Regions from separate parts of the Butyricicoccus pullicaecorum genome, predicted to be linked through region 2. Evidence: predicted binding sites of a transcription regulator. Region 2 holds the regulator's gene; the other holds the start of a gene.
What was found. Region 2 encodes LexA, which represses DNA repair genes until DNA is damaged. Its sites were predicted from a motif close to CNAACANNTGTTNG; they were not measured.
Positions count from the first base shown of each region.

Region 1: the regulator LexA is predicted to act here: its motif matches at 5,859-5,872, upstream of dinB (DNA polymerase IV).

Region 1 is NZ_NFKK01000008.1:81,813-89,238, reverse strand. It holds gene B5F17_RS08325 (solute:sodium symporter family transporter) at 1-894, opposite strand, end outside; gene B5F17_RS08320 (LacI family DNA-binding transcriptional regulator) at 1,266-2,285, opposite strand; gene ndk (nucleoside-diphosphate kinase) at 2,551-2,955, opposite strand; gene B5F17_RS08310 (hypothetical protein) at 3,149-3,616, shown strand; gene B5F17_RS08305 (GNAT family N-acetyltransferase) at 3,669-4,265, opposite strand; gene B5F17_RS08300 (DUF1653 domain-containing protein) at 4,317-4,553, opposite strand; gene dinB (DNA polymerase IV) at 4,564-5,787, opposite strand; gene B5F17_RS08290 (MATE family efflux transporter) at 5,904-7,211, opposite strand; gene B5F17_RS08285 (MarR family winged helix-turn-helix transcriptional regulator) at 7,208-7,426, opposite strand, start outside.
Region 2 is NZ_NFKK01000003.1:30,648-38,073, forward strand. It holds gene B5F17_RS03310 (CPBP family intramembrane glutamic endopeptidase) at 1-591, shown strand, start outside; gene pth (aminoacyl-tRNA hydrolase) at 628-1,266, opposite strand; gene B5F17_RS03320 (fatty acid kinase ATP-binding subunit FakA) at 1,315-2,964, opposite strand; gene B5F17_RS03325 (Asp23/Gls24 family envelope stress response protein) at 2,990-3,340, opposite strand; gene lexA (transcriptional repressor LexA) at 3,629-4,228, shown strand; gene recG (ATP-dependent DNA helicase RecG) at 4,228-6,267, shown strand; gene nusB (transcription antitermination factor NusB) at 6,367-6,834, shown strand; gene B5F17_RS03345 (Kae1-like domain-containing protein) at 6,831-7,426, shown strand, end outside.

The DNA.
Region 1 (7,426 bases), on a different contig from region 2:
AACAGCACCCTTCTGTGCTTCCTTCAGGTTCTTTGCACCGAAGGTACGCTGGATGATGGACTGGTTGGTTGCCCAGAAGTACATGTTGTTGACCAGCAGACCGGTCAGCAGCAGCGGCCAGGGCAGGTAAGGCTCGTTGAGGTTGGGTGCGTCGATCGCGTTGAGCAGGGTCTTATCGGTGTTCAGGAATGCATCCAGACCTTCCATGAAGCCGCCGCCATGCGCTGCGCCCAGTGCGATCAGACCGAAGATCGGTACGAGCAGACCGCCGACGATCAGACCCAGGCCGTTGATCGAGTCAGAGACTGCGATCGCCTTCAGGCCGCCGAAGATCGCGTAAATGGAACCTGCGAATGCGGTTGCGACACAGACAGCAGCGATTGCCCAGAAACGAGCGGAACCTGCGTCCATACCGAACTGCGTAACAAAGACCTGATCGATGCCGAAGATGTTAACGAATACCTGTGCGCCGGCGTACAGTACGTTCGGCAGCATGATGATGATGTAAGAGAGCAGTACAATGAAGGAAACCAGACGGCGGGTACCTGCATCATAGCGCTGCTCGAAGAACTCCGGAACGGTGGTCAGACCGGTCTTGAGGTACTTCGGCATCAGTACGAATGCCAGGATAACCAACGCGATGGCCGAGGTAACTTCCCAGCCCATCGGGCTCATGCCGATTCGTACAGCCTGGCCGTTGTTGCCGACCAGCTGCTCTGCGGACAGGTTGGTCATGAGCAGAGAACCTGCGATTACCGGGCCGGTCAGTCCGCGACCTGCCAGATAATAACCATCCTGCGTGTCCAAATTGTCACCTCTGGTCTTCCACCAGGAGATGATTGCGACAAGCGCGGTGAAGGCCACGAATGTCACAGCTGTGAACATAAGATTCATGCTTTCATCCTCTTTCTACACACATTGTCCCGTCGGGCAAGGCGTCCCGTCCGGTCTTTTTGGTTCGTCCCGTGTGCACTCCCCAGTAACTGCACGGGACGAAAACAGGGGTTTCCTGTCGCCTTTTGGATGTTTTTGACCTGTCGTTCATGATTCGTTTACAATTCCGACATGTCTTATTCACAAGTTCAATTATATCCAGTTGTGCCCGTGAACGCAATAAAAAATCCATTTTTCACCATATTTTTAGATATTATCACAAATTTCCCAATTTCTTTTTGTGCAACTTATCTGCATTCTGCGTGCCCGTGAACAAATTGCATAAAAAACAGGACGCTCAAAAGCGAGCGTCCTGTGCATTTTGGTTGAATTTAGATGTTATAGCGAGTTTTTATGAGGATATCCGTGTACATTTGCGAGCATGTCGGCTGTTTTCCCTCGATCAGGTACTCATACAGCAGCTGCGGCGGCTGTGTTCCCTGCACACGGGCGTTCTGATCGATGACAAATTCGATCTTGTTCTCGGTCAGGTCGATGCGGTTCTGGGGTGTCAGGTCGTACGCGACCACGCGCACTTTGCGTCCCATCTTCTCAATTGCCTCGCACGCACCGTGCTGACCATGCGCTGTGACGTAAATCACGTCCAAGTCTTCATGCTCTTCCAGCGCACGCAGCGTCAGCTCATACGCATAATCATCGCGGTTAAAGCAGTGCTGCAAGGGTAAAAGCTGGATATCCGGTGCAATTTTTGCCATTTCCTCGGCAAAACTGACGTATCTTGCGCGGTGACCGTGGTTATTGGGATAGGCGGACAGGGTCAGCACCTTACCGCCTGCCGGCAGCATGGAGCGCACCAGACCGGCCGCTGTGCGTCCACCCTGTTCATTGTCCATGCCGACAAAGCACATCCGTCGGCTGCGCGGCGCATCACCGTTGACCGTAATGACTGGAATGCCCAGATCGACGACACGATCGAGCGCGGCATAGATTTCCGGGGAATCGCTGGGCGTGATCGCCAGACCCTTGATCCCTTCCTTGACCAGTGCCTCGATCGCGTCCAATTCCTGCTGTTCGCCCAGCGATTCCAGCTTGCGGATGACCACATCCAGCCCACGCGAGCGCAGCTTGGCTGCCGCCTCCTCTGCGCCCTCGGCCACGGTCTGCATGGTCGGTGTCTCTACCGATTGAATCAAAAATCCAATTTTTACGCTTACTTTTGCGCGTGCAAGCGCCCGTCCGGCCTGATTTGGTTCATATCCGAGTTCAGCCGCGATCTGCCGGACACGCGCCTCGACCTCCTCGTTGACGTGGCCGCGGTTGTTCATCACGCGGTCTACCGTACCGCGCGAGACCCCGGCCAGCTCGGCAATCTGCCGCAAGGTAACTGCCATTTGTTCTCTCCCTCTCAAATTTCACTTCTCTGATCTACCAAAAATGTGCCCGTGCACATAGAATGACAAACGCACAGTCTATCATTTTGTGCATAGTATGATATCACATGTCTTTTGCCTAGCATATCACAATTTTCGTACAAATGCAACCGAATTTGCCGCTCAAATGATAGGATAATCTTGTTTTTTGAGACTATGTGCAGGCACACAGAAACCGGACGGAACCGCAGTCCGCCCGGTCTGTTCCTCTGACTGTGTGTCTGTCTCAGCCGAAAAAGCGCTTGATCTCAATTTGTGCATTTTCGACCGAATCCGAGCCGTGAATGAGGTTTTCGGTCGTACAGTGGCCAAAATCTCCGCGGATTGTGCCCGCAGCAGCGTCCTCAAACTTGGTCGCGCCCATCAGAATGCGCATGCCGCGCACGGCGTTCTCGCCCTCGACCACCATCGCCAGCACCGGGCCGCGGGTCATATAGGCAACCGTGTCCGGGAAAAACGGCTGATCCACAATGTGTGCATAATGCTCACGCAGGATGGGCTCGTCCAGCGTAATCATCTTCATCTGTTCGATTCGGTAGCCCTTTCGCTCGATGCGGGACAGGATCTCACCGATCAATCCACGCTCCAATGCATCCGGTTTGAGCATAATATAGGTGCGCTCTCTTGCCATCTGTGTAACTTCCTCCTTTATTTTCCTGCCCCGCTTAGACGCATCATCTGCCCGGGACAGCTACATACTAACTAAATTATAACAGATGTTTTTAGATAATTTGTGAATTTTTTGTGTACGCATCTGCTTTTTATTTGACGTTTTCAACAAAGACATGTACAATAATTTCATAGAACTGATTGGAGGGTTCCTTATGGCATTGTTCGATAAACTCGATGACCTGCGCGGCAAAGCGACAGAAATGATGCAGACCGGCGTAGACAAAGCGACCGAGATGATGCAGGCAGGTGTTACCATCGCCAAGCTCAAGACCGACAACATCGCGGAAGAGGACGCAATGCGCCGTGCTTATCTCGCCATTGGCAAGATGTACTTTGAACTGTACGGCGAATCCCCTGACCCGGCTTTCGCGACCGAATGTGACCGCATCCGCGCATGCAAGCGCCGCATTGCAGAAAATAACCTGCGTCTGGCCGAGATGAAGGATACACCGGAGCCGCCGGTTCCGCCCGCTCCCCCGGAGCCGCACCCCGTGCCCGAGGACGAACCGGTCCCGTTCGAGGCCGAAGAAGCGATCATCCCCGACGAAGACCCCACCTATACCGAACCCGAACCCGTTCCCTTTGAAGAGGAAGAAATCGCGGTCGATGAGCTCAAATAAACACAGCAGCCCCGCTAGGTCAGCCGATCCAGCGGGGCATTTTTGTGTAAAACTACGTTTTTGCGCGTGGTGAACCGCTATGATAAATCATGCAATATTCTGCATAGGGCATCTGCGGGCTGGTATGGGTCTCGGTCAGGACAAAGCCGAAATGCTCGTACAAAGCCACGTTATCTTGGGTAAATGTCTCAAGGACGACGTCCACTCCCTGCTCCTTGGCACGATCCAGCACAGGCTGGATGAGCGCACGACACACCCCCGTGCCCTTGGCCTGCCGTGCAACCGCAAGCTGGCTGATGTGGTAAGCTTTTTCGGTGTATTTCCGGTGCCAGTTGACCGCGTGGATTTGAGCAATGCGTCGATTGCGTGCCAGCAGCAAACGACGATCATGAGTCGGAAGGTGTAGCACATCCCACCCCACTTGCCCTGCACAGATCAGCTGAGCCAGAGGATTCTCCGATTCAGGACCATCCACTCCCAGCAAACCGCTCATATGGTCGTCATATAGCCATACTTCATGCTGCGTACAGTAAAACGTCATCTCTCGCCGCGTCATCCGCAGCAGCACCTCACGCGGTGCCTGCATGCCCTCGCGCAGGAATACAAAATGCTCGGTCTGCCAAAATCGATCGACCAAGAATTCTGCCATCGCTGGCACATCGGCGCGCCGTGCCTTTCTCATCACTGTCACCTCTCCTGTTCATCTGGGGTCTTCCACCAGCTCAAATCGGTATTTTTGGTTCACTTCCGGGTACTTTTCGTGGTCAACTTCGCTTGCAAACATGTCGTAGGGACGCACATAGAAGCCGTAGTCGCCGTACAGCGCCTGATAGACCACCATATCCTCGCCGGTCTCCGAGTGGCGCGCAATCAGCACGACCTGATACAGCTTGTTCTTAAAATGACGGTACCGCCGTCCCGGGTAAATGGTTCTCATAAGGTTCCTCCTAGTCATGATCGTGGGGATGGAAGCCGGACAGCTTGGGGTCGAGCAGTTCGGTGCCGCGCCGCACTGCTGCCGACCCATAGCGGTCTTTCAGACCGTCCATCGCCCGCTCAATGCGCTCAAATTTGTCTCGTTTTTCTGCGGTTCCGTCCAAATCCAGCTGTAAACTCACCTGATCGGCTGGTACCAGATCGCCTGCTGTCACGCCCAGCGTGCGGATGGGCAGCTTCCACTTGTAATGCCGCGCGAGCAGCCCACGGGCATGCTCCATCAGTTCGCGTGCCAGCCAGGTCGGCGGCGTGAGCTGGCACTGTCGGGTGTGCGTGACCAGCTGGATATCGCGGATATACAGCGACACGCTGCCCGCGCACATGCCGTGCCGCCGCAGGCGGTGGGCAACGTTCTCACACAGCGGCCACAGCACCAGATCGGCATCGGCCGGGGTTCGGATATCGCGCGGCGCGGTGATCATGTTGCCGATAGATTTGGCCTGTTCGCGATTGACGTACTCGGCAACCGGAGTCTCATCCCGTCCGTTGGCGTAATCGTGCAGGGTCGGCCCCATGCGTCCGAGCAGCATTTGCAGGGCTGCCGGGTCAGCTGCCGCCAGCTCGCCGATGGTATGGATACCGATGCCCGCGAGCTTGGCTGCGGTCGCCTTGCCCACGTACAGCAGGTTGCCCACCGGCTGCGGCCAGACCAGTTCCCGATAGTTTTCGCGGGAAAAGATGGTCACGGCGTCCGGCTTCTTGTAATCGCTGCCCAGTTTGGCAAAGATTTTGTTGAACGATACGCCGATGGATACCGTCAGTCCCAGTTCCTCTTTGACCCGCGTGCGGATGGTCTGGGCAATGGTCTCCCCGTCTCCGAACAGTTCCCGACTGCCGGTCACGTCCAGAAAGGCTTCGTCCAAGCTCATCGGCTCAATCTGGCTGGTGTAGTCCAGATAAATCTGGCGTACCGCCTGAGAAAACCGGTGGTACTCGTCGAAATGTGTGGGCACGATGACCAGATCGGGACACTTGCGCCGCGCCGACCACAGCGTTTCCGCCGTGCGGATGCCGTACTGCTTGGCCAGCGGATTGGCTGCCAGCACGATGCCGTGTCGCGCCTGCTCATCGCCGCCCACGGCGACCGGCTTGTCTGCGAGGGTCGGGTTATTGCGAATCTCCACCGAAGCGTAAAACGAGTTCAAATCACTGTGTAAAATGGTGCGATCGGCCATCTGCCTTCCCTCCTGTCCGGATTTTATGCATCTATCATACCATATCAGGGTGCGGGATGCAAAAGAAAAATCGCACAGGTGTTCGGAAATTCCTGTGCGATTTGGCAGATCCTATGTTAACTGGCAGTTGCAATGGAGGACGGACGGCGGTGCGCCATTGCGCGCAAAGCGAGCGCCAGTCCTGCCATAATGAGCTGTTCGAGCGGAATGGCCGCCCAGACACCGTTGACGCCCATGAAGAGCGGCAGGATGAGAAGCAGCAGCACAATCATCACCGGTTCCCCGTAAACCAGAATATAGGCGTAGGTATTATAGCCGGTCGAATAGAAATAGGCGATTGTGACACGGATGACCGCGATACCCAGATAGCCGACGGCGATGATGCACAGGATGTATGCAATCATCTGTGCGGTGTCGGTCGATGCGCCGAAGATCACTGGGAACCAGTCGCGTCCAACGATGGTCAGCGTACCAAACGCAACCGCTGCGCCCAGCGCGATGGTGTACGCGGTCTTGCAGATAAAGCGCACATCCTTGATGCGTCCCTCACCCAGATACAGACTCATGGTCGGCTGGCTGCCATCGCCCACGCCCTGCAAGATCAGCTGAATGACCACCGCGACGTAGCTGACCACGGCATAGGCTGCAACGGCGCGCTCACCGCCGTAGCGCACGGCGCCGAGGTTCACAAACATAATGACCAGATTGGGCGACATGGTCAATCCGAATGGCGACAGACCGGTCGCAAGCGTGCGTCCCACCGCCCAGCGCGTCGGGCGGAGCTGACTGCGCGGAACGTGACGTTCGGTGAAGATGAGCACGATGAGGCACAGAAGCGCGGTCACGCCCTGACCGATGATGGTCGCAAGCCCCGCACCGTACATGCCCCAGCCCAGCACGCCAATCATGGTGGCATCGAGCACGATGTTGGTGACAAAACCTGCCATCATGGCGCACATAGCAAAGAGCGAGCGTCCAAGATTGCGGAAAATGGGTGCAAGACCGGTGGAAAAGACCTGAAAAAACGTGCCCAGAATGATGACCTGAATGTATTCCAGACCGCGGTCATAGACCGCACCCGTCGCACCGAACAGGCGCAGCAAGGTCGGATGGGCAAACCACAAACCAACCAATAGCAGAACACTGGACAGGGCGAGCATGCACACGGTTGTTCCAAGATAGTGCTGACGCTCTTCTTCCTCTCCGCGTCCGAGACAGATGGACATGTGAATGGAACCGCCCATACCAATGCCCGTTCCGACCGCTTGCAGCAAAGCGGTCATGGGATAGGCGATATTGATACCCGCAAGACCACTGTCACCAATATACTGCCCGACAAAAAAGCCGTCTACGATGGCATAGACACCGGAAAATGCAAACGCGAGCACAGCAGGCAGCATGCTGCGCAGGTAGGCTTTCATCATACGCTGTCTTCCTCCTCAAATCCTGTACGTAATGCATCAATAAGCTGTTTATAGGTACGCAGCATGACCGCGCGATCAGCGGGTGCAAGCTGTCTCATCGCCTTGCCCTCCCACTCATACATCGGTGCGACCTGTGTCTTGGCATACGCCAATCCGGATTCGGTCAGCCGTAATACCTTGGTGCGCTTATCCTCGGGTGACGGATGGCGCTCAAG
Region 2 (7,426 bases):
CTCACCATTCCGGTGGAAGTCACCGCAAACTTGCTGGGCGGATCGTTTTACAGTGCACATGCGAGTGCGACCGCTGCCTCACAGACCGCATCTATGCTGCTGTACAGTGTGTTGATTGCACCATTCTGTGAAGAGCTCATGTACCGCGGCTTTGTGCTGGAATATTTAAAGCCCTACGGCAATACCTTTGCGATTTTGTTTGCAGCTGTTATTTTTGGACTGATGCACGGCAATATCATTCAGCTGCCGATGGCATTATTATGCGGTGTGTTGTTCGGCTATATTGCGGTAGAATATTCGCTTTCGGCCTCCATGGTTCTGCATGCGCTGACCAACTTGACCGCAGAGATTCTGGCGCGGCTAGGAGATGCCGATGAGGTAGCTGCAGCAGGTGTCAATCAGGCACTGTTTGCATTTGGACTCATTGCGCTGTTTTTGTGTATCACCAAGCTGCATCAACCGATTCGCGCGTATGCCCGACAGGGTTATGCCGAAAAGAAAACAGTAAAACTGCTAATGACCTCACCGCCAATTTTACTTTTGATTATTTATCTGATTGTTTTAACGGCGATGAGCATTACACCGATTTAAAAAAGAGCTGGTTCTGATTGAACCAGCTCTTTTGCTTTATTTACCGTTAAATTTTTGTGCCGCAGCCGCAGGGCCGTTGCGGACGATTTCTTCCGCAGCTTCCATTGCATGCTGAGCTGCTTCCTGAATCTTGGTTTCATCCTCGCCTTGGAATTTGGACAGTACCCAGTCGGCCAGATCGTAATCGGGATGGGGCTTTGCACCAATACCGATCTTGACACGCGGGAACTGGTCGGAGGACAGCTGATAGATGATGTTCTTGACACCGTTCTGACCACCAGCAGAGCCCTTTGCGCGTACGCGCAGACGGCCGACATCCAGCGAAATATCGTCAAACAAAACGACAATGCGCTCGGGCGGGATCTTGTAGAAATCTGCGGCATCGCGCACAGCCTCACCGGACAGATTCATAAAGGTCTGCGGCTTCATGAACAGAACGCGTTTTCCGCCGAATGTACCCTCGCCGACCAGCGCCTTGAACTTCATGCGGTCGATACGCTGACCGGTTTTCTGACAGTAGGAATCCAGTGCGCGGAAACCAGCGTTGTGTCGGGTGTTTTCATATTTGGAACCGGGATTGCCAAGACCGACAACCAGCCACTCGATCGGGCCGGCAGAAGAGTCCTGCTGTTTGCGCTCCTGTTCCAACTTTGCAAAGATATCAAAAATAGACATTGGGAATCTCCTCTAAAAAGCTCCCCAAAAGGGGAGCTTTTAAATGATTTATTCAACTGACAGAATATAGTAGTAGACCGGCTGACCGCCATGAATGACCGTGATTTCCAGGTCATGATTTTCCTTGCGGAACAGCTCCTCAACCTTCGCAGCTTCCTCTTCGGTTACGCCTTCGCCGTAGATGATCGTAGCAAAGGTGCTGTCTGCGGATACCAGCTCACGGATGAGCTTTTTGAGGACATCGTGCTGACGCTTGCTGTTTGCAGCCAGCTTGCCCTCGCACAGACCAAGGTATTCGCCTTCCTTGATCTTCTTGCCGTCAAAATCGGAGTTACGTGCAGCGTAGGTGACCTGACCCGCGCGAACGGCTTCCATCGCTTCGTTCATCGCAGCGGTGTTATCCTCCTGCTCTGCATCGGCATCGAAGACCAGCATTGCCGAGATACCCTGCGGGATGTTCTTGGAGGGCATGACAACGACCTGCTTGTCTTCGCACAGTGCAGCAGCCTGCTGAGCCGCCATGATAATGTTCTTGTTATTGGGGAAGACGTAGACGATCTCTGCGGGCGTCTGATCGACAGCGCGCAGGATATCTTCGGTCGAGGGGTTCATGGTTTGACCGCCCTGTACGACCTGATCGCAGCCGAGGTCGGTGAATACCGTGTGCAGACCGTCACCAGCAGCAACACAGACAAAACCGTACTTCTTCTCAGGCGGGCAGATTTCACGATGTTCCGGTGCTACCGTGCCCTCGATGACCTTTGCGGTGTGCTGCTGACGCATGTTCTCAATCTTGACCGTCAGCAGGGGACCGAACTTCAAGCCCTCTTCCAGTGCCTTGTTGGGCTGATCGGTGTGTACATGGACCTTTACGATGTCATCGTCTTCAACGACAACCAGAGAGTCACCGATTTCGCTCAGCAGAGAACGCATACGACCGACGTTGCGCGCCTTGTCCTTGCGCTCTGCGATAAACTCGGTGCAGTAAGTGAAGGTGATATCTTCATCTGCAATTGCGCTGAAATCCGCTGCGCTCTTGGCAGCCGGAGCTTCTTCAATGACGCGCTCCTTGTGGATGCCGCGGAAGGCATCGAACATACCCTCGAAGATAGTCAGGAAGCCAAAGCCTCCGGCATCAACGACACCAGCCTTTTCCAGAACCGGATTCTGGGACATGGTTTCCTGCAAAGCGGTCTGACCACGCTCGAGCACGGCAGAAAAGACCTGTTCAACCGACAGCTGCGGATCGGCCTGACACAGCTCGACTGCGTGCTGTGCAGAAACTCTGGTGACCGTGAGGATGGTACCCTCTGCTGGCTTCATGACAGCCTTGTACGCAGTATCTACGCCTTCGCGCAGCGCGAGTGCAAAATCACAGCCGCCAGCTTCTTCCTTTTCACGCAGTTTTTTTGCCATGCCGCGGAAAAGCAGGGAGAGAATAACACCTGAGTTGCCGCGGGCGCCGCGCAGCAGAGCAGACGCCGTTTGATCGACTGCTTTGCGCAGGGTAGGTTCGGTCAGGCGTTCCATTTCTTCCTGTGCGGCGTGCATGGTCATATACATATTGGTACCGGTATCGCCGTCGGGCACCGGGAAGACATTGAGCTCATTGGCAGCTTCCTTTTTTTCGGCGATCGCAAGCGCACCTTCAATAACCATGCGCTGAAACAGTGACCCGGTGATTTTTTGTTCGTTCATGTCTTACGTTACTCCTTCGTTTCTGTCAATCGGCCTTGATGCTTTCGACGTAGATATCGATGTTTTTGACATCAATGCCGGTCAGCTGCTCCACGTGGTAGCGGACTTCGCTGATGATTGAACGGCAAACCGAGGCAATATTGATTCCGTGATCGACCGCGATGTGCAGATCGATGTTGATGCCGCCGTCGGGCGCTTCGGTGATTTTGACACCGCGGCTCATGTTTTCACGGCGCAAAAGATGCGCAACACCATCTGCGACCGAACGGACGGTCATGCCCTTAACGCCAAAACAAGAAGAAGCGGCATAGCCGGCAATCCCGGCAATCACGTCGGGGGCAATCTCAATATATCCAAATTCGTTGTTGATTCTCATAAAATACCTCCAGCAAACCAAACCGTTCAGAAGTCATTCTATACTTATTCTCTATTCTATAATAGTTTGCGCGAATAAACAAGATATATTTTCTGCAAAACTGTGTTATGGGTGACAAATTATTGGATTTGTGAGGGGACTTTTGAGAGCAGATTATTTTTACATCGCACTGCAACAAACGTTTGATTTTTCCAGTAAATTCAGATATAATTGAATAAAAAACAAACAAATGTTTCTCCATGCGTGAGGTGTTGGAGATAATTGGCTATTTTTTAGGATGGTGTCACAATGAAAAAGTTGAGCGAGAAGCAAAGACGGATTCTCGAATATATAGCAGAAGCAACCGCCGCGCAGGGCTATCCGCCTTCTGTGCGCGAAATTGGCAAGCATGTTGGCCTGAGTTCGTCTTCTTCCGTACATGCCCAGCTGATTAAACTGCGTGAAAAGGGATATTTGGAAAAAGATGACCACAAGACGCGTGCATTGGTCGTAAAAGGTGCAGCGGCAAGTGTGCCGCAGGTCCCGATTTTGGGACAGGTCACAGCGGGTATGCCGATTCTCGCAGTAGAAGACATTGAGGGTTATTTGCCGTATGAGCAGGCAAGCGGATACGGCGAATACTTTGCACTGCGCATCAAGGGTGATTCTATGATCGGCGCGGGTATCCTCAACGGAGACTACATCATCGTGCGTCAGCAGAATACGGCGACTCCCGGACAGATCGTTGTAGCGATGATTGAAGACGAGGCGACCTGCAAGACACTCAAAATTGAGGATGACGGTCATGTATGGCTCATGCCGGAAAACCCGGATTATTCCCCGATTGACGGTGAAGGCGCGGTCATTCTTGGCGTCGTAACTGCACTGCATCGGGATTACTTCGCATAATGGCACTTTCAGATTCGATTGCCAAAATCAAGGGCATTGGTCCGAAAAAAATTGCACTCTTCCAAAAGCTGTCCATAGAAACCATGCAGGACGCACTTGACTGCTATCCGCGCGATTATGAAGATCGTACTCATATTATCCCGGTTGCTGCGGCCAAGGAAGGGCAAAAGATTGCCGTGTGCGCGGTGGTTGGTACCCAGCCGGTTACCCGTCGCATTCGCAAAGGCATGGAAATTACCAAATTCCGTGTATTTGACACCTCCGGCGCATTGTGGATTACCTATTACAACAATCGCTACACAGCGGCAGCCTTGCAGGAAGGACAGGAATATCTGTTTTATGGCCGCATACAAGGTCAGGGTGCACAGAGAACGATGGTCTCGCCGGCGTGCGAGGCGGTGCTGCCCGGAATGCCTCCGCCGCAGCGTGTCGTACCGGTTTATCCATTGACTGCAGGACTGACACAAAAAGATTTACTGCGCGTGACAACGGCTGCACTGGGAGAACAGAATGCAGGCGAGCGGGACTGGATGCCGGAGGAGATTGCACGGGAATATGAACTGCTGACACAAACACAGGCAGTACAGTGCATTCACCGACCGCAATCGCTGGGCGATGTTGAACAGGCCAGACAGCGCATTATTTTTGAAGAATTGTTTTTACTCTGCTGCGGACTGGCTCGACTCAAAGAACGTCGCGCAGACGAAGCTGGTATTGCCATGCGTGAGGGTACGCCGGATGCATTTTGGAAATTGCTTCCGTTTGCACCAACTGGTGCACAGAAGCGTGCGGCACAGGAAATCTGGAACGACATTCGCAGTGGTAAGCCCATGAATCGATTGGTGCAGGGTGACGTAGGCTCTGGTAAAACCGTGCTTGCCGCGGTGCTCTGCTATCTGGCGGTACAGAATGGATATCAGGCGGCGATTATGGCGCCAACCGAAATTTTGGCTTCCCAGCACATGGAATCACTTGGCCCAATCTTTGCGCAGCAGGGTATTACCTGTGCAGTATTGTCCGGTTCTATGACGCCAAAGCAGAAAAGAGAGTGCAAGGAAAAGATTGCGGCGGGAGAGATCCAGGTCGTCATTGGTACGCATGCCTTGATTCAAAAGGATGTCACCTTCCATCGGCTTGGCGCAGTCGTTGCCGATGAACAGCATCGCTTTGGCGTTGACCAACGCGCAACCCTGCATGAAAAAGGCGAGCGACCGCATACGCTGGTCATGTCGGCGACTCCGATTCCGCGTACTTTGGCGCTGATTCTATACGGTGATCTCGATGTATCGATTGTCGATGAATTGCCGCCCGGACGTACGCTGGTGGAAACCTTTGCCGTGGGTGAAAAGATGCACCAACGCATTTATGCCTTTATTGACAAGCAGATTGCCGAAGGCGGACAGGTCTATGTGGTTTGTCCGCTCGTGGAAGATGGAGAGTTGCCGCTCAAAAGTGCCGAGGAGCACGGCGCAGCTTTACAAAAGATTTTGCCGCATCGCCGCATTGGTATCCTGCATGGCAAGATGAGACCGGCAGAAAAAGATGTGGTGATGAATGCCTTTGCAGCAGGAGAACTTGACATACTGGTTGCGACGACCGTTATTGAAGTCGGTGTCAATGTACCCAATGCCTGTTTGATGGTGATCGAAGATGCCGACCGTTTTGGCCTGTCCCAGCTGCATCAGCTGCGCGGACGCGTCGGACGAGGCAAACGAAAGTCTTACTGTGTTTGTTTTGGCGCAGATAAGGGCGAACAGGCTAAACAGCGACTCAAAATTCTGTGCCAAACCAATGATGGATTTGAGATTGCACGAGCCGATCTGGCACAGCGCGGCCCGGGCGATTTCTTTGGTAAACGGCAGCATGGCTTGCCGATGCTCAAAATGGCAGACATTGCAGGCGATTTGGCATTGATGCAGTCGGCGAAAGAAGAGGCTGAAAAGCTGTTGTCAGATGATCCGACTTTGCAGGCACACCCTGCATTGCGCGAGCGGGTAGAGCGCATGTTCCGAAACGATCACGGCGAAATCTTTAATTGATCGTATGTACCTGTCTTGCATTTATATAGCGAATCAGGTAAAATAAAATATACTGGAATGATATAAAAATTCTGATAGAAAAGATGTCGGAGGAATACCGTGAACAATACTGTAAGTAGAAAGCAGGCAAGAGAGATTGCCCTGCATCTGGTTTTTGAGATGGGCTTTGGCGCGTTTGAGGCTGAAAATGTGATGACCGATCGTCTCGGCGAAGAGATCATGCAGTCGATCAGCGGCGATATTGCACTCTACGCGGGCAAGCTGGACGAAGCACAGACCAAGTACATCGTATCTGCTGTCAAGGGCGTTGCGGAGCATCTGGAAGAGCTGGACGCATACATCGAGAACAATGCGAAGGGCTGGACGCTGTCGCGCCTGTCTCGCATTACCATTGCGATCCTGCGTCTGGCGATTTACGAAATGTACTATGTCGAGGACGTTCCGGTCGGCGCTGCAATCAATGAGGCAGTCGAGCTGGCAAAGGTTTACGACTCGGACGAAGCAGCTTCGTTCATCAACGGTGTTTTGGGTGCAGTTGCGCGCAAGATGGAGTCTGAACAGGAATGAGCCGCTGGTATCTGGGGATTGATACCTCCAATTACCGTACATCGGCTGCGATCTTTGATGCAGAGCATGTAGAATGGCAAAATAGCGGTCGGCTGCTCGATGTGCCGGACGGCGCAATCGGACTGCGTCAGTCGGATGCGCTTTTTCAGCACACACTGCACTTGCATGAAATGATTGCCGGACTGCCGAGTGGTATCGGCAAGGAAATTCAGGCAGTGTGCGTGTCTACCAGACCCCGTGCGGTGGAAGGCTCGTATATGCCCTGCTTTCTGGCAGGCGAGAACGTCGCACGAAGCGTCGCGCATCTTCTGGGTGTGTCGCTCTATACCTGTTCGCATCAGCAGGGACACTTAGCTGCGGCAGCTTTATCTGCACAGGCACTTTCCTGGCTCGGTACCCAGGAGTTTTACGCGTGGCACTTGTCTGGTGGTACGACTGAGCTGCTGCATGTAGCTCCGGGCGCAAATGGTTTGCCTGTCGCGGAATGCATCGGCGGCACAGCCGATTTGGCAGCTGGACAGCTGGTCGATCGTGCCGGTGCGCTCTTAGGACTGCATTTCCCGGCAGGAGAAGCATTGGAGCAGCTCGCCAA